DNA from 3 places in the Thauera sp. 27 genome. Region 1 is predicted to be linked to each of the others. Evidence: predicted binding sites of a transcription regulator. Region 1 holds the regulator's gene; each other region holds the start of a gene.
What was found. Region 1 encodes sigma-54, which starts transcription at its own class of promoters, with help from an activator protein. Its sites were predicted from a motif close to TGGCACGCTTNCTGCTNA; they were not measured.

Region 1 (5,695 bases):
TGCGTGCGAATCCGACGCTTGCGCGCGAAATCGAAAACAAGGTCCGCGTCGCCGTCGGCCTGCCCGAACTGCCGCCAGCGGCACCGGCAACGGCCACGGAAAGCTGAGCCTAGCCAGGACACCATGGGCGCCCCCAGCCTGCGCGAACGCGCGCTTCGCCATCTTGCCCGCCGCGACCACTCGCGCGCGGAGCTGGCGCGCAAGCTGGCCGCCCACGGCGAGGCCGACGAGGTGCAGGCAGTGATCGAGCGCATGGGCGAGCTCGGCCTGCAGTCCGACAGCCGCTACGCCGAAGCCTACGTGCGCACCCGTGCCAACCGCTTCGGCGGCAGCCGCCTGCGCAGCGAGCTGACGCGGCGCGGGATCGACCGTGAACTGATCGAGGCAACACTCGCCACGGAGTGCGTAGAATCGGAACTGGAGCGTGCCCGCGCAGTGCTGCGCAGCCGCTTCCAGGCGGCCCCGGCGGATGCGCGCGAATGGGCGCGCCAGGCCCGTTTCCTGCAAACCCGCGGCTTTGCACCCGAACTGATCCGCAAGCTGCTGAAAGAACCCCGCGATGAGTCTGCTTAAGGTCTCCAGCCTGCAAAAGCGCTACAAGGCGCGCACCGTGGTCCACGACGTCGGCTTCGAGGTCGGCTCGGGCGAGGTCGTCGGCCTGCTCGGCCCCAACGGCGCCGGCAAGACCACCTGTTTCTACATGATCGTAGGCTTGGTCCGTGCCGACGGCGGCCAGATCAACCTCGACGGCACCGACCTCACCCACCTGCCGATCCACGCCCGTGCGCGTCTGGGCCTGTCCTACCTGCCGCAGGAGATGAGCGTCTTCCGCAAGCTCACCGTGGCCGAAAACATCCGTGCCGTGCTCGAGCTCCAGGGGCTCGAGGCGCACCAGGTGAAGACCCGGCTCGACGAACTGCTGCTCGAGCTTGGCATCAACCACCTGCGCGACAACACCGCCGTCTCACTCTCCGGCGGCGAGCGCCGACGTTGCGAGATCGCGCGCGCACTTGCAACCGACCCGCGCCTGATCCTCCTCGACGAACCCTTCGCAGGGGTCGACCCGATCGCGGTCATCGACATCCAGAAGATCATCCGCTTCCTCAAGGAGCGCGGCATCGGCGTGCTGATCACGGACCACAACGTGCGCGAGACGCTCGGCATCTGCGATCGTGCGTACATCATCAGCGAAGGCCGGGTACTGGCAAGCGGCGAACCGGCCGAGATCATCGACAACGAAAGGGTGCGCCAGGTTTACCTGGGCGAGCATTTCCGCCTGTGAATCCGCGCGCGCGTCGACAGCGATGAAACCAAGCCTCCAGCTCAAGCTCTCCCAGCACCTTACCCTGACGCCGCAGCTGCAGCAGTCGATCAAGCTGCTGCAGCTGTCGACCATCGAGCTGAACCAGGAGATCGAGCGCTTCCTGCTCGAGAACCCGATGCTCGAGCGCAGCGACGGCGACGGTGTCGAGTTCGTACCACCGCTACCACCGGGCAGCCCCCCCGAGCACGAGGCCAGACAGCAACAGGCAAACACCCCCGAGGCGCCAGCCAGCGCTGCGGACAGCGAGGCCGGCGACCATGCCGACCATGGCAGCGCCGACGAAGGCATGGACTGGTCCAATGTCGGCAGCGGCGCATCGAGCCGCAGCGAGGACGACGACGACGTCGATTACCAGGAACTGCAGGCGGCTGGCGTCTCCCTGCGTGAACATCTCGACCAGCAGGTGTCGCTGTCGCCGCTGTCAGACCGCGACCGCGCCCTCGTGCGCTTCATCATCGAAGCCTTGGATGACGACGGCTACCTTCACCAGCCGCTCGATGAGCTCCTCGAACTGCTTCCGGACGACGCCGACGTCGATGTCGATGACCTGAACATCGCGCTGCGCCACGTACAGAACCTCGAGCCCGCAGGCATCGGCGCGCGCAGCCCCAGCGAATGCCTGTCGCTGCAGCTCCGTACCCTGCCGGCTTCGGCGACGCGCACGCTCGCGCTCGAGATCGTCGACAAGCACCTCGAGCTGCTCGCCGAGCGCAACTTCGTCAAGCTCAAGAAGCTGACCGGCTGCGACGACGAAGCCCTGCGCGCCGCCCATGCCCTGATCTGCAGCCTCGACCCCCACCCCGGCTCGCGTTACTCGAACGCCGAGACGCGCTACGTACTGCCGGATGTGGTCGTACGCAAGCTGCGCGGGCGGTGGACGGTCAGCCTGAACCAGGAGGCAATGCCGCGTCTGCGCATCAACCGCCTGTATGCCAGCCTGCTGCAGCAGAACCGCGGCCAGGGTGGCGGCCTGAGCGGACAGTTGCAGGAGGCACGCTGGCTGATCAAGAACGTGCAGCAGCGCTTCGACACCATCCTCCGGGTGTCCCAGGCCATCGTTGACCAGCAGAGGCAGTTCTTCGATCATGGGGAGGTGGCAATGCGGCCACTCACCCTCCGGGAGATCGCGGACCAACTCGAGCTGCACGAGTCCACCGTGTCGCGCGTGACCACGCAGAAGTACATGGCGAGTCCGCGCGGGGTGTTCGAACTCAAGTATTTCTTCGGTAGTCACGTCGCCACCGACACCGGTGGAGCGGCCTCGTCCACGGCGATTCGCGCGCTGATTCGCCAACTGGTCGACGCCGAGGACAGCAAGAAACCGCTGTCCGACGCCAAGATTGCCGAAGTCCTTGGCCAGCAGGGTATCGTGGTCGCACGGCGCACGATCGCCAAGTATCGCGAATCCCTCAATATCCCGCCGGTCAGCCTGCGCAAATCCATCTGACAAAAACAGGAGTCAACATGAATCTCAACATCACCGGGCGCCACGTCGAAGTCACTCCGGCCATTCGCGACTACGTCACCTCCAAGCTTGATCGCGTCATCCGTCACTTCGACAACGTCACCAGTGTCGCGGTGATCCTCTCGGTCGAGAAGCTCAAGCAGAAGGCCGAGGTCACCCTGCACGTGCGCGGCAAGGACATCTTCGTCGAAAGCGATGATGCCGACCTGTACGCGGCCATCGACGCGATGACCGACAAGCTCGACCGCCAGGTGCAGAAGTACAAGCAGAAACTGGCCGACCACAACCACGAGACGATCAAGCACCAGGCCCCCGAAGCCTGACGCTTTCGTTTCAGCCCCACGTCCGGGGTATGGTTATAATGCGCCCGTTTCCAAGACGCGGCGCCAGCATGCCCCGGGACGGCCGGTCGCACCCTGCGACCGGAATGCCTGCGATATTGCGCGAACCCTCCAGCGAATGAGCCTGATATCCCAACTCCTGCCACTGTCCAATGTGGTGGTCGACCTCGACGCGAGCAGCAAGAAGCGCGTCTTCGAGCAGGCGGGCCTGCTGTTCGAAAACAATCAGGGCATCGGGCGCAGCACCGTGTTCGATAGCCTGTTCGCGAGAGAGCGCCTCGGCTCCACTGGCCTCGGCCAGGGCATTGCGATTCCGCACGGGCGCATCAAGGGTCTCAAGGAGGCGGCAGGTGCGTTCCTGCGCCTTGCGAGCCCGGTGCAGTTCGACTCGCCCGATGGCCGCCCGGTGAACATGTTGTTCGTGCTGCTGGTCCCCGAGCAAGCCAACGAGACCCACCTGCAACTGCTCTCCGAGCTGGCTCAGATGTTCAGCGACCGCGGCTTCCGCGAAGCGCTGCAAGCCGCGCCGGATGCAGACCATATCCACCAGATGTTCATGAACTGGGGCGCCGATGCGGCAGACCAGCGTCGCGCGGCTGTATGAGGCGCATCGCGACAACCTGCAGCTGAACCACATCAGCGGCAACCTCGGCGCGAGCCTCGCGGTCGCCGAAGACCGCATGTGGCCGGCCGATCTCGTCGGCCACCTCAACCTCATCCACCCCACACGGCTGCAGGTCATGGGCGCTGCGGAGCTCGAATGGGCGCGCCGCCAGTCAAACGACAAGGTTGCTCACCACCTCAACGAGATCTGCTCCGCGCACCCGCCAGCCCTGATCGTCGCCGACGGCTGCGAAGTTCCCAATATCGTGCATGGGGTTTGCGTGGCACACGACGTCGCACTGTTCAGCGCAGCCCACCCATCGGCAAGCGTGATCGACCAGTTGCGGCTCTACCTGTCGCGCGAGCTGGCGGAGAAGACCTCGCTGCACGGCGTGTTCATGGATGTGCTCGGACTGGGCGTACTGATCACCGGCGACTCGGGTGCAGGCAAATCGGAGCTCGCGCTGGAGCTCATTTCCCGCGGTCACGGCCTGGTGGCCGATGACGTCGTCGAACTGTCGCGCATCGCTCCCACCGTACTCGAGGGGCGCAGCCCCGAGATGCTGCAGGACTTCATCGAAGTGCGCGGCCTGGGCATTCTCAACATCCGCACCATCTTCGGTGAAACGGCGTGCCGCCGGAAGATGCGCCTGCGCCTGATCTGCCACCTCGAGCGCCGCCAGCCGGGCCCCGGCGATCCCAGCCGCCTGCCCTTGCAGCAAGAGGTCCAGGACATCCTGGGCGTTGCAATTGCACGCGTCGTGCTGCCGGTTGCGGCTGGCCGTAACCTGGCCGTTCTGCTCGAGGCGGCGGTGCGCTCGACCATCCTGCAATTGCGTGGCATCGATTCGACCCAGGACTTCATCGAACGCCAGACGCGGGCGATGACGCCGCCGGAAGACTGATGCAGGCGGCGCGATGAGAACGCCGATACGCTATCTGCTGATCACGATCGGCATCCTCATCGCGCTCGTCGCTGCACTTGCCGCCTGGATCGCACTGCGCTTCGACGCCAACGACCACCGCGAGCGCATCGCCGCCGAGTTCATGCGCCACACCGGTCGGTCGCTGCAGATCGATGGCACCCTGAATCTCTCGTTCTATCCATGGCTGGGCATCGAGGCAAGGGATGCCGTCCTTGCCGATGCGCCAGGTTTCGGCGACGCCCCCTTTGCCCGCATTGCCAGGCTGCAGGCCCGCGCACGCCTGTTGCCGCTGCTGCGCGGCGAACTCGACATCGACCGCATCGCCATCGACGGCCTCGCCCTCAAGTTGGTGCGTGCGGCCGACGGGCGTACGAACTGGTCGACGGCGGACGCGGACACTGCGGGGAGCGCGCCAGCCGCAGCGCCCCGGGGCGACACCGCGACGACGGCCGGCGCACTCGCACTCGCGATTGGGGGCATCGACATCCAGGGGGCGAGCGTGTCGTGGACCGATCTCCGCGACAACACCCAGCTGCAACTCACCAAGCTCCAGCTTCAGGCAAGCGAGATCAGGCCGGGAGCACCCTTCCCGCTGCAATCCAGCTTCACGCTGGGCAGCAGCGGGATGAGCGCGACCATGGACATCGCAATCGACTCGCGTGTCCGCATCAGCATCCAGGACGAGGTGGTCGAGCTATCGGACCTGTCGGTGCGCTTCGGCCGTAGCGACGGCATTCGGCCCCGGGGGCAGATCGAAGCGGCGCTGCGCGCAGACGCCGACTCGATCGTGTTCGAACGGCTGCATGCCATCGTCGACGACACCCGGATCGAAGGCCGCGTTGCCGTCACCGAGCCCACGCGCCCCGCAATTCAGTTCGATCTCGACATCGACAACCTCGACCTGGACGCCTACCTGCCCGCCGGCGCACAGGTCGCGCCCGCCCCGGCGGGCGCCGCAACCGCGGCAGCGCGCAACCCCAGCGCGCTCGTCACGCTCGCTGCCGACGGTCGCCTGCGTGTCGGCCGCCTGCGCGCG
Region 2 (5,695 bases), on a different contig from region 1:
GTCGGCGCCCTTGAGCGGGGTCATGATCAGCGTGCCGCCGCGCAGGCTCTTGGCGTTGCCGATCGACGACACCGTGACGTCGATCGCCTGGCCGGGCCGTGCAAATGCGGGCAGGTTCGCGGTGACCATCACGGCGGCCACGTTCTTGAGCTGCATGTTGGTGCCCTGGGGCACGGTCACACCCATGTTGCTGAGCATGTTGACGATGCTCTGCTTGGTGAAGGGCGTCTGCGTGGTCTGGTCGCCGCTACCATCGAGGCCGACGACGAGGCCGTAGCCGACGAGCTGGTTGTCACGCACGCCGGCGATCGAGGCGAGATCCTTGATGCGCTCGGGGGCAGCCTCGGCGGCAGAGGAGAGAAAGATGCCAGCGGCCACGGCAACCGCCACGGCACGCATCAGCAAGGTCTGGATCCGGAGCATGGCGAGCCTCGATCAGAAGGGCAGCACGGCAAGGAAGAAGCGCTGCAGCCAGCCCATGGTATTGGACTGGTCGATGAAACCGCTGCCGCGATACTCGATGCGCGCATCGGCCACCTGGGTGGACTGGACGGTGTTGCTGGAGGTCACGGTGTTGGGATCGACCACACCGGAGAAGCGGATGAACTCGCTGCCCTGGTTGATCGCCAGCATCTTCTCGCCTGACACCAGCAGGTTACCGTTGGGGAAGACGTCGATCACGGTGACCGTGACCGTGCCGTTGAAGGCGTTGTTGGCGCGCGCGCTGCCGCTGCCGCTGAAGTCGGAATCCACACCGGCCTCGACGCCCAGGCCGTTGAGCCCGCCCAAGGGCAGGCGTGAGGTCGCGGTGATGCCACCCGACATCTCGGAGCCACGGCTTGCGCTGGCGTTCGCGCTCTTGGTGGCCGTGTTGCGCTCGACCAGGTTGATCGTGATGATGTCGCCGACATGGCGGGCACGCCTGTCCTCGAACAGGGGCCTCGCCGCCGCAGCCTGGTAGATGGCACCGTTGGCCGGTGGCTGGGCCATGCGCTCGCCGGGGCGCACGCTCATCGGCTGATGCACTGCCGTGGGCGGGACGCTGTCGATGGATGCGCACCCCGACAGCAGTGCAAGGGCCAGGAGTGCGAAGCTGCGGATGACGGACATGGCCGCGCCCTCAAAGCTGGGTCAGCCGACCGAGCATCTGGTCGGATGTCGAGATCGCACGCGAATTGAGCTCGTACGCGCGCTGGGTCACGATCATGCTGACGAGCTCCTCGGCGACGTTGACGTTGGAGGTCTCGACGTAACCCTGGTTGATCACCCCGGCGCCATTGGTCCCGGGTTCGGTCGGCGTCGCCTCGCCGCTCGATGCGGTCTCGTAGAACAGGTTCTCCCCCGCGCTCTGCAAGCCACCGGGGTTGATGAAGGTGGCCACCTGGATCTGCCCCACCGGCTGCGGCTCGACCTGGTCCGGCACGGTAACGGTGACCGTGCCGTCCTTGCCGACAGTGATCGAGCGGGCATTGGCCGGGATCTGGATGGCGTCGAGCAGCGGATAGCCGCTGGCGGTGACGACGTTGCCCTGGTTGTCCAGTTGCAGCGCCCCGTCGCGGGTATAGGCGGTGGAGCCGTCGGGCATCGAGATCTGCAGGAAGCCGTTGCCCTGGATGGCGAGATCGAGCGCCCCCCCGGTCTGTTGCAGGCTGCCCTGGGTGAAGATGCGCTCGGTAGCGACCGGGCGTACGCCGGTACCGATCTGCAGGCCGCTCGAGACCTGGGTCTGCTGCGTGGTCTGCGCGCCGGGCTGGCGGATGGTCTGGTACAACAGGTCCTCGAACACCGCGCGCTGGCGCTTGTAGCCGTTCGTCGACACGTTCGCCAGGTTGTTCGAGATCACATCCAGCGAGGTTTGCTGGGCATCCAGCCCAGTACGGGCGGTCCACAACGAGCGGATCATGATGAAGTCCTCTGTTCTGCCTTGCCGCTGCGGCAAAGGCTGCCGCAGGGTGGCGGCGATTGCCGCAATTTCACGGGATCAGTCTAGCCCTCGGACGGGCCAGGCGATTGCACGATAAGCAACGCAAAAACCGTGCTAATCGCCGCGCCCCGCGGGCAGGACATCAACGCCAGGACAGCACCTGGCTGGCGGCACGGTCATTGGCCTCGGCGTTCTGCAGCATGCGCACCTGCATCTCGAACTGACGCGCCAGCGAGATCATCTGCACCATCTGGTCAGCCACGTTGACATTGCTGCCCTCGAGGTAGCCGCCTGCGACCTGGACATTGGGGTCGACCGGCGCGGCGGCACCGTCGGCGAGGCGGAACAGGCCATCGTCCCCGCGCACGAGATCGGCTTCGGGCGGATTGACCAGCTTGAGCTGGCCGACGAGGTTCACGACCCCGTCGTCGGGGTTGATGGACGAAATCGAGCCGTCACGGCCGATGACGATCTCGGTATCGGGCGGCAACGTCACCGGGCCACCGTCGCCAATCACGGGCAAGCCATCGCGCGTCTGCAACACCCCTGCCGGGCTGAGCGCCAGACTGCCATTGCGGGTATAGGCCTCGCTGCCGTCCGGCTGCTGAACGGCCAGCCAGCCCTTGCCCTCAAGCGCAACGTCGTAGGGCCGTCCGGTATATTGGATCGGCCCCGGAGCGAAGTCGTTGGCGATGCTGGCGTCGACCGCGAACGAGCGCGTGCGGAAGGCCTCGGTCTGGATCTCGACCGCTCTCAGCTTGTGCAGCTGCGAGCGGAAACCGGTCGATGCCGCGTTGGCGATGTTGTTGGACACCGCCGCCTGCTGGTCCATCGTGCCCTTGGCACCGGTCATCGCGGTGTAGATCAGGCGATCCATGTTCGACTCCCTTCGTTCTGTCGGCCGGCAGCCGGATCAGGCATCAGCGCAGATTCACCAGCGTCTGCAGGATCTGGTCCTGGGTGCGGATCGATTGCGCGTTGGCCTGGTAGTTACGTTGCTGGATGATCATCTGCACCAGTTCCTGGGTCAGATCGACGTTGGATTCCTCGACCTGACCGGCCGAGATCACGCCATTGAGCCCGTTGCCCGGCTCGCCGCGGGCAAAGCCGCCGGACTCCGGGGTTTCGACCCAGTAGTTGTTGCCGATGGGCGACAAGCCGTTGTTGTTGCGCACGGTCGTCAGGTTGACGATCGCCATGTCCTTGGTGATGCCGTTGGTGTAGCGCGCCTGTATGACGCCGTTGCGGCTGATCGCCAGGCCGGCGATCTCGCCCGGAGCCGAGCCGTTCTGGGTAAGCTCACGCGGGGTCGACTTGCCGCCGAACTGGGTGATCGAGTTCATCGCCAGTTCGATCACGCTCGGCGCGATCGCATCGCTGCCGAGCGTGGCGCTGAACACCGAGCCGTTCAGGGGCGGCGTGACCCCAGGAGCCGTCACCTGGGGCGTCACGCTGGCGATGCGGCCAAGGCCATCGAAGCCAAGGCGCGAGTTGTAGGTGAGCGAGGCCGTGTCGTTGTCGGCAACGGTGTACAGGTCCCACTCACTGTAGGTCGGCGGCACGGTCGCGGCATCGACGACATCGGTGCGGCGCACGAAGTAGAACGATAGCGAGTGCTCCTTGCCGAGCGAGTCGAAGATCTTGAGCGCGGTCGAATAGGTGTAGGTGCTGTCGTCGTTCGGGTTCGGCGGAACACTCCCTGGCAGGGCCGGCGGGGCGGGGTCGGGGATCGTCGGCGCATCCGCACTCAGGTTCAGGCTCAGGCCCACCTCCGAGGTGGCAGCCGCACCGACGCCGGTCGACGGGATCACCATCGTGCGGAACGAATCCGCGGTGACCGAGGCGGGAGCACGCACGTCACCCGAGATGGGGTCCACGACCTGGTAGCCCATCAGCCGGTCACCGAGCGCCGTGATGATGTAACCCTGCTTGTCGATGTTGAACTGGCCGTTGCGCGTCAGCGCATAGCCGCCGTTCTGCAGTTCGACCTCGAAGAAGCCGTTGCCGTTGATCGCCATGTCCAGCGGATTGCTGGTGGTGGTGATGTTGCCCTGGTTGAAGGTCTGCCGCACCGCCTGTACCGCACTGCCGATGCCGATCTGCACCTTGGACACCGCACCGGTGAGCGAGGACGCATAGGCGTCGGCAAACACCGTACCGGAGTTCTTGAAGCCCACCGTGCTGGCGTTGGCGACGTTGTTGGAGATGACGTCAAGCGCTTTGGAGGAGGAGTTCAGGCCACTGAGGCCCTGCTGAAATGCCATGGTCGCTGCTCCGGATCAGAGGATCTGCTTGATGTCCGCAACCTTGAACACGCCAAGGTCACCTACCTGGAGGTCCGTGCCGCTGTTGCCGCGCACGATGCTGGTGACCGGACCGAACTGCAGCGTGCGCCCGCCGACCGCCTCGTTGCCCAGCGTCGCCGACAGCGACAGGGTGTAGATGCCGTCGGCAGCGCGCGAACCGTCATCGGCCGAGCCATCCCAGACGAAATTGTGACTGCCAGCGGCAACCGCGTCGAAATCCATCTGCTTCACCGCGAGCCCGGCGCTGTCACGCACCGTCAGCGTGACGCGGTCGGCCGGGCCGTCGATCTCGAAGCCGCCCACGGCCCCGGCCTCGGTGAGGGCCAGGCTGCGGCCTTCGACCAGCACCCCGCGACCAAGCAGCGCCGCCGCATTGAGCCCCTCCGACGACGCCCGGGAATCGAAGAAGGACTGCACCAGCTTGTTCAGCCGCTCGATGCCATCGACCGTGCTCATCTGCGCGAGCTGGGAGGTCATCTCCGCGTTCTCCATCGGGTTCATCGGATCCTGGTTCCTCAGCTGCGTCGTCAACAGCTTGAGGAAGCGGCCCTGCTGGTCTTCCTGGGGCTTCTGGACGGGCTCGCTGCGGGCCAGGCTGGCCAGCACGCTGTTTGCAGTCTGGTTGTTCGAGACGGTGGTCATGGTGTGCTCCTGCTAGCGGCATCGTTTGCCGGACGGGCTTACTGTCCGATCTGCAGTGTCCTCTGGAGCAAGGTCCGTGCCGTGTTCATGATCTCGGCGTTGTTCTGGTACGAGCGTGACGCGGAAATCATGTTCACCATTTCCTCGGCGACGTTGACGTTGGGCATCTCGACGTAGCCCTCCGCGTTTGCCGCCGGGTTGTTGGGCTCGTACACGAGCCGCATCGGCGCTGCACTGTCGACGATCTGCGTGACCTGGACGCCGATCGCGCCGGGTCCGGCGACCGGACGGGCGGCGAACACCACCTGCTTGGCGCGATAGGGTTCGCCGGTCTCGGTCGTGACGCTGTCGGCGTTGGCGAGGTTGGACGCCGTGGTGTTGAGGCGCATCGACTGCGCGTTGAGCGCAGAACCTGCGATCTGGAAGACGTTGAGCATGCTCATGGCTGGACTCCTTACTGACCGGTGAGCGCGGTGTTGAGCGAACGCAGCATGCCGTTGATGAAGGTCACGCTCGCCTCGTAGCGCAGCGCATTCTCGGCAAACGCGGCACGCTCGATGTCCATGTTCACCGTGTTGCCATCGACCGAGGACTGCAGCTCGGTACGGTACTTGGCGTAGTTCTCTGCGCTCGCGGAGGCACCACCCGTGATGTGTCCGACATGCGTGGTCTGGAGCGCGACACCGCTGCTCGCGGCAGTCATCGCCCCTTGCAGGGCGCTCTTGAAGTCGATGTCGCGCGCCTTGAAGTGCGGCGTATCAGCGTTGGCGATATTGGAGGCGAGCAACTCCTGCCGGTACGCCTGCAGGTTCAGCGCGGTCTG
Region 3 (5,695 bases), on a different contig from region 1:
ACCCAGCATAGTCGTATGCGCGGTCTGCCAAGCTGTCGGCGGATGCGGCCGTGCCATAGCCGATCGGCCTTTCGCTGCGTCGGCAGCGCAAGCGGCGGCTGAAGCGATGGTTGTGAGCGGAGAAGGTGTCCATCGACTTCCAGCCGTCGACCAGGCCGATCAGTTCGGTGCTGCCGCGCTTGCGCAACTCGATGCCATGGCAGAGCACGACGACACCGAAGTTCCAGTTGCGAGTGCGCAGGAAGGCCTCCCGGTCGTCGTTGACCAGCCTGCCCATGCGCTGCCTTTCGGCGCGCGAGGCGTAGTTGCGGGTGAAGCCGAGAAAGTCGTCGGTGAGCGGGATCGGGTCGACGACGGCCTGCGGGTCGTTTTCCTGGGCGATGCGCCGCATCAGCACGAGGCGTCCGGCAAGGGCAAGGCTGTCGCCCGGGCCGTGCATGAGCTGCTGCGACAGCGCCAGCGCCTGGATGGCTGCGTCATGGTTGGCGACGGTAACCGCAAGGGCGGGCGTCAGGGTGTCCATGATGTCCTCGAAACGCTCCATGGCGCGGGCGAGCGCAGTGCCGACGCCTGGTATGAGGTGCATGTAGGGGCCGATCGTGGCTGCTGATGTCCCCATGTACCTGGCCCACGATGCCACTGCGACCGCCTGCCCGATCGCGGCCTGGTTGGCGACGATGGCGCGGTTGGCGTAGGCGTCGTAGTTGAGCATGCGTGCCTCGAACACGCCGGCGCTGTAGGCAACCGCGTCGGCCGTATTGGTGAGGCGGAGCTTTTCCTGCACAAGCTGCCCGCTGTTGAAGAGGAAGAGTGCGGTGGCCGCGACGGCAAGGACCAGCAGCAGCCCGATCGGGAGTGCCTGTCCGCGCTGCCTGGGCGTCATGGGCGTATGCGGTTCTGTCCGCCTGCCCTTGTGCATGTCCGTTCGGCGTCCGCGCTGTGCGCCGGGTTACTTGCCGACCTGATTCACATAGGTGTCCAGGGTGTGCTTCTGGTTGCCGACTGTCTGTGCCTGACCGGCCGCCGTCTGGGCCGCGCTCTTGGCGGTGCTGCCATCCTTGCCGGAGAGCTCCTGTGCGATGGCCGCCGTCTGGTTGCGCACCGTCTGGCCGAAGTACTGATACACGGCAATGGCGGCGATGGCGATCATGGCGACGATGATGATGTATTCGGTCATGCCCTGGCCGTGTTGAGCGGGTTTGCGCACGAGGCGGGGTGTGTTCTGGAGAGGCTGCTGTGCAGGTGCTGACATGAGTTTGCCGTCCGGTGATGACTTTGTAATGATGATGTCAAATGAGAAATGCGTAGTCAATATGTCATAAGAATTTTTAGCGTGGGATTTTCGTTGGCTCGCTATCCCTGCGAGTACCAAGAAGGGGGTGGGCGGTCGAGCTCGCATGGCATTGAAAGGTGTCGGTTTTTTTTACACATATTGACTTCGATTCTGGTCGCCGATCCTCAAGTGACTGATCGCTATACGGTGGAACGGATATTGCTATGTCGTGCCGCGACACGTATTGAAAATGGATGAGTCATTTATGATGAAGGCGCTTTCGAAATTCGCTGTGCTCGCGGGTTGCAGCATTGCGTTCAATGCCAGTGCGGCCCTGATCGATCGTGGCAATGGGCTGATCTATGACGACGTGCTTGATGTGACGTGGCTGGCTGACGCCAATTACGCGCGCACATCCGGTTTCAGCGCAGACGGCCGGATGAGCTGGAATGCTGCGACGGAGTGGGTCGAGAGCCTCAGCTACCAGGGCTATGCCGACTGGCGCCTGCCGCGTACGCTGCAGCCCGATCCTTCCTGCGAGTTCAACGATGCGCTGGGCGGCATGAACCTGAGTTACGGCTTCGGGTGCCTGGGGAGCGAACTGGGGCATATGTTCCACGTCAACCTGGGCGGGCAGCCCGGTGGCGGGCTCGACAGTGCGACCAATGCCGACGCGCTTGCCCTGTTGGTCAATGTGGCACCCGCTGCGTATTGGTCCTCGACGGTTCTGGAGGCCTATCAGGACTACGCGTGGCTGTTCCTGCTCTGGAACGGTGATCAGGATTACAACGCGGTCGAGGAGTCCGAGCACTGGTATCTGGCCCTTCAGCCCGACGGTAGTTATGACTACCTCGATTTCGGACTTTTTGCCTGGGCGGTGCGGGATGGGGATGTGACGACCCCGCCAGGCGGGGGGAGCGTGCCGCTGCCGTCGTCGTTGCTGTTGCTGGGGAGCGCGGTCGCGGGGCTGATGACTTGCCGGCGCCGATCGAGCGCCGTGGCGCTCTCCCGTCCGGCCTGAACGCCGGTTGGCCCTTGTGTTGCGCCTGAGCGGGGCGCTGGATACATGTTCAGCGTTGCGCTCCGTGTGCGCGCAGCAGGACCTGCTGCCGAGGTTTCCCCTTATGAAATGTGTTCGTGCGGCGCTGGCCTCGTTCTTTCTGGCCGGAGTGTCGCTTGAGGCGTATCCCGCCCAGTCTGCGGTTTGTCTGCTGGAGCCGCGCCAAACGGTCGAACTGGCGAGCCCCGTTACGGGGCTGCTCGCCCAGGTCAACGTTGCCAGGGGCGAGACGATCCGCAAGGGGCAGGTACTTGCGGCGCTGGATGTGCGGGCAGAGCAGGCCGCAGCAGAGCTTGCCCGCTTCCGTGCGCAGCAGCGCGGACCCGTCGAGTTGGCCGAGCGCAAGGTGGCATTTTCCCGCCAGCGCTTCGAGCGTCGTCAGGCGATGGCTGCAGAGCGGCTGATTCCCGAGCAGGAGCGCGACGACGCCGAGGCCGAGCTGCGGCTCGCGGAGTCCGAACTCAGGGTTGCCAACGAAGAGCGCCAGAGTGCGCGTCTCGAGCTGGCGCAGCATGATGCCCAGTTGGCCTTGCGCACACTGCTCAGTCCCTTCGATGGCGTGGTGGTTGCGCAGCTTGCTTACCCGGGCGAGGTGGTCGAACCCGGCTCGACAGGCAAGGGCATCCTGAAGATCGCGCAACTCGATCCGCTGCGCGTTCATGTCGTGCTTCAGAAAGAGGCTTTCGGCACCATCAATGCCGGTGATGTCATCGACGTGGTCCCCGAGATCCCGGCAGGGGCTCGCTACTCGGCGCGCGCAGTGAGTGTCGATCGCCTGATCGACGCTGCAAGCGGCACGTTCGTGGTGCTGCTCGAACTACCCAACCCTGAGCTCGCTATTCCGGCTGGGGTGAAATGTCGGGCGGTGCTCTCGCCACCTTCCGCTCCGGCACAGTGAGCCGATCCCTTTCCATCTTCCATTGCTTGTCCCGCGCTGCTTACAGCGGTGCCGTGCTTCGCATGAGCACCGCGCGGGCTTGCAGAAACGCCATTAACCGAACCCCGGAGTCGCCATGCGCAAATCCGTCGTCGTGAATGACCGCCCCGATCGCAAGAACGCCTTCGCTCTCTCGCCCTTGCTTGCGACCATGCTCAGCGGCTTCTCAGCCGCACGCCGTGGCGGCAGCAACGCGAGGCGGCCGCAAGCGGCTTCGGCCGACGCCGCGGCAATCCGTTTCGAGGCGATGGAGCCGCGCATCCTGCTGTCCGGGGACATCAATCCGGCCGCCTTGTCGATCAGCGGTGAGATCGAGCTGCCCGGCGAGGTCAGAACCTACGAGTTCACGCTCGAGGAAACACGCCGCGTCGTGTTCGACAGCCTGACCAATCGCAGCGACCTGGTCTGGCGCCTGGATGGGCCCGAAGGGCAGCTCAGCAACCGCAGCTTTGCGAGCACCGACTACAACGCCGCTTCGCCAGCCTTCGAGCTCGCCGCTGGCACCTACACCATCTCTGTCACCGGTAACGGCGATGCGCGTGGCCAGTATGAGCTTCGCATCATCGATGCCGATGCTGCAGCCGACATGGCCATCGACGCCCCGGTGAGCGGGGTGCTCGATAGTGGCATCAAGAGCGCGGTCTACCGTTTCAGCGGAGAGGCCGGCCAGAAGCTGTTCTTCAGCGCTGCCAGCCTTTCGGGTGGACAGGCCAACTGGCGCCTTATCGACCCCTACGGCCGTCCCGAGGGCGGCGTCTTCAATGCCGGCAGCAACCGCGACGTGTTCACGTTGGCGCGTACCGGCGAGTACCTGCTCCTGGTCGAGGGGCGAATCAGCAACACGGCGCCGGTGAACTACGCCTTCACGCTGAGTTCGGTTACGGACAGCACCGCGCCGCTGCAACTTGGCGAGGCCCTCGTCGCCGATATCGACCATGCCGGCAAGACGGCTCACTTCACCTTCACGCTCAACGAGTCGACCTACGTCGCCTTCGATCGCCTCAGCAACGACTCTTTCTACTGGCGTCTGCAGGGGCCTGAAGGGCTCAAGGTTTCGCGCACGGCGGCGAGCACCGCTGCAAGTTCGTATGCGGGTGGACGCGGTGCGCTGTTGCTCGTGGCCGGGGACTACGTGTTGTCGGTTGATCGCGATGTCGCGGCAACGGGCACCATGCCTTTCAGACTGCTCGACGTGCGCAGTGGCAGTGCGCTCGCGCTGGATCAGCGTCATGAGGGCGTGCTCGACCATGCGCGCGGCAGTGTGGTCCATACGCTTACGCTCGCTGCGGGCGAGCGTGTGTTCGTCCACGGCCAGGCGCTCAGCGGTGGCAGCCTGTCCTGGCAGTTGCTGGACCCATACGGCAGCATCGTCGGCAGCGCCAGTGCGTTGATGACTGCGGCGGGGGCAATCCAGGTCGCCGAGAGCGGACAGTACGCCTTGGTCCTTGCGGGCAGCGACAGCAACACGGTGGGTGCAAGCGTTGGCTACGCCTTCTCGATCAACCGGGTTCCCGCGCGTTCGGCGGCGCTTGAGGTCGGGGTGCGTGTGGACGGCGAGATTCTCGTTGCCGGACAGCAGACCGTGCACGAGTTCGAATTGGCTGCGGATGCGCGGCTGTTCTTCGACGCACTCACCAATCGCTCCGATCTGTTGTGGACCTTGCATGGCCCTCGTGGTGTCGAGGTCGATGCGCGTCGATTCGATCGCAGCGATGCAGCCCAGGCGCTTGGCGCGCTGGCGCTGCCTGCAGGCAGTTACCGTCTCGTCGTTCATGGCTCGGGTGCGGCGACCGGGGCCTACGCTTTCCGCCTGATCGATCTCGCAGCCGCCGCCGTGGCGCTTGAGGTTGGTGAGGAGATCAGCGGGTCTTTGCTGCCGGGCAATGGTGCGCAGGTGTATCGCCTGTTGGCCTCTGCCGGCGACCGACTGGCCTTTACCAGCCTGGGAGTCAGCGGTGGCAACGCCAGTTGGCGCCTGGTCGATGCCTATGGGCGCGACCTTGCCGGCTCGGCCAACCTTGCGACGAATCGTGCCCATGTCACGCTCCCATTGACTGGCGAGTACTTCATGGTGGTCGAGGGGCGTATCGATAATGCAGCCGAATTGAGCTATCGCTTCCGTTTCAATGCCGGAGATCCGGTTGTCGTGGCTCCGCTGCCCGAAGGCAGCGCCTACCAGTTGGGCAGCGTGCTTGCGGGCAGCTTCACGGCGGCGAGCCAGACCCACGTCCATCGCTTCACCCTCGCTGCACCGACGGTGGTGTTTATGGACACGCAGTCCACCAGCACGAGTAGCGCCGTGTGGTCGCTGATCGGGCCGCGCGGCACCGAGGTGAGCGAGGAGGATCTGTGGAGTTCGGACGCCAACTATCGCTATTCCGGGCGCTTGCTGGAAGCGGGGGAGTACGCGCTGGTCGTCAAGGGC

Region 2: flgG (flagellar basal-body rod protein FlgG) is a predicted target of sigma-54. The motif match lies at 2,024-2,041, and genes of this name have one in related genera.
Region 3: B447_RS00170 (PEP-CTERM sorting domain-containing protein) is a predicted target of sigma-54. The motif match lies at 1,482-1,499, and genes of this name have one in related genera.

Annotation. Positions count from the first base shown of each region.
Region 1 covers NZ_AMXB01000017.1:31,563-37,257, forward strand. Annotated here, with positions in the region: gene recA (recombinase RecA) at 1-107, shown strand, start outside; gene recX (recombination regulator RecX) at 124-573, shown strand; gene lptB (LPS export ABC transporter ATP-binding protein) at 560-1,282, shown strand; gene B447_RS11030 (RNA polymerase factor sigma-54) at 1,305-2,771, shown strand; gene hpf (ribosome hibernation-promoting factor, HPF/YfiA family) at 2,789-3,112, shown strand; gene ptsN (PTS IIA-like nitrogen regulatory protein PtsN) at 3,249-3,734, shown strand; gene hprK (HPr(Ser) kinase/phosphatase) at 3,703-4,638, shown strand; gene B447_RS11050 (AsmA family protein) at 4,652-5,695, shown strand, end outside.
Region 2 covers NZ_AMXB01000042.1:12,961-18,655, forward strand. Annotated here, with positions in the region: gene B447_RS18275 (flagellar basal body P-ring protein FlgI) at 1-423, opposite strand, end outside; gene B447_RS18280 (flagellar basal body L-ring protein FlgH) at 436-1,110, opposite strand; gene flgG (flagellar basal-body rod protein FlgG) at 1,121-1,903, opposite strand; gene flgF (flagellar basal-body rod protein FlgF) at 2,067-2,801, opposite strand; gene flgE (flagellar hook protein FlgE) at 2,845-4,188, opposite strand; gene B447_RS18300 (flagellar hook assembly protein FlgD) at 4,204-4,872, opposite strand; gene flgC (flagellar basal body rod protein FlgC) at 4,911-5,315, opposite strand; gene flgB (flagellar basal body rod protein FlgB) at 5,327-5,695, opposite strand, start outside.
Region 3 covers NZ_AMXB01000001.1:40,255-45,949, forward strand. Annotated here, with positions in the region: gene B447_RS00160 (pilus assembly protein TadG-related protein) at 1-883, opposite strand, end outside; gene B447_RS00165 (hypothetical protein) at 950-1,177, opposite strand; gene B447_RS00170 (PEP-CTERM sorting domain-containing protein) at 1,539-2,294, shown strand; gene B447_RS00175 (efflux RND transporter periplasmic adaptor subunit) at 2,398-3,231, shown strand; gene B447_RS00180 (CARDB domain-containing protein) at 3,347-5,695, shown strand, end outside.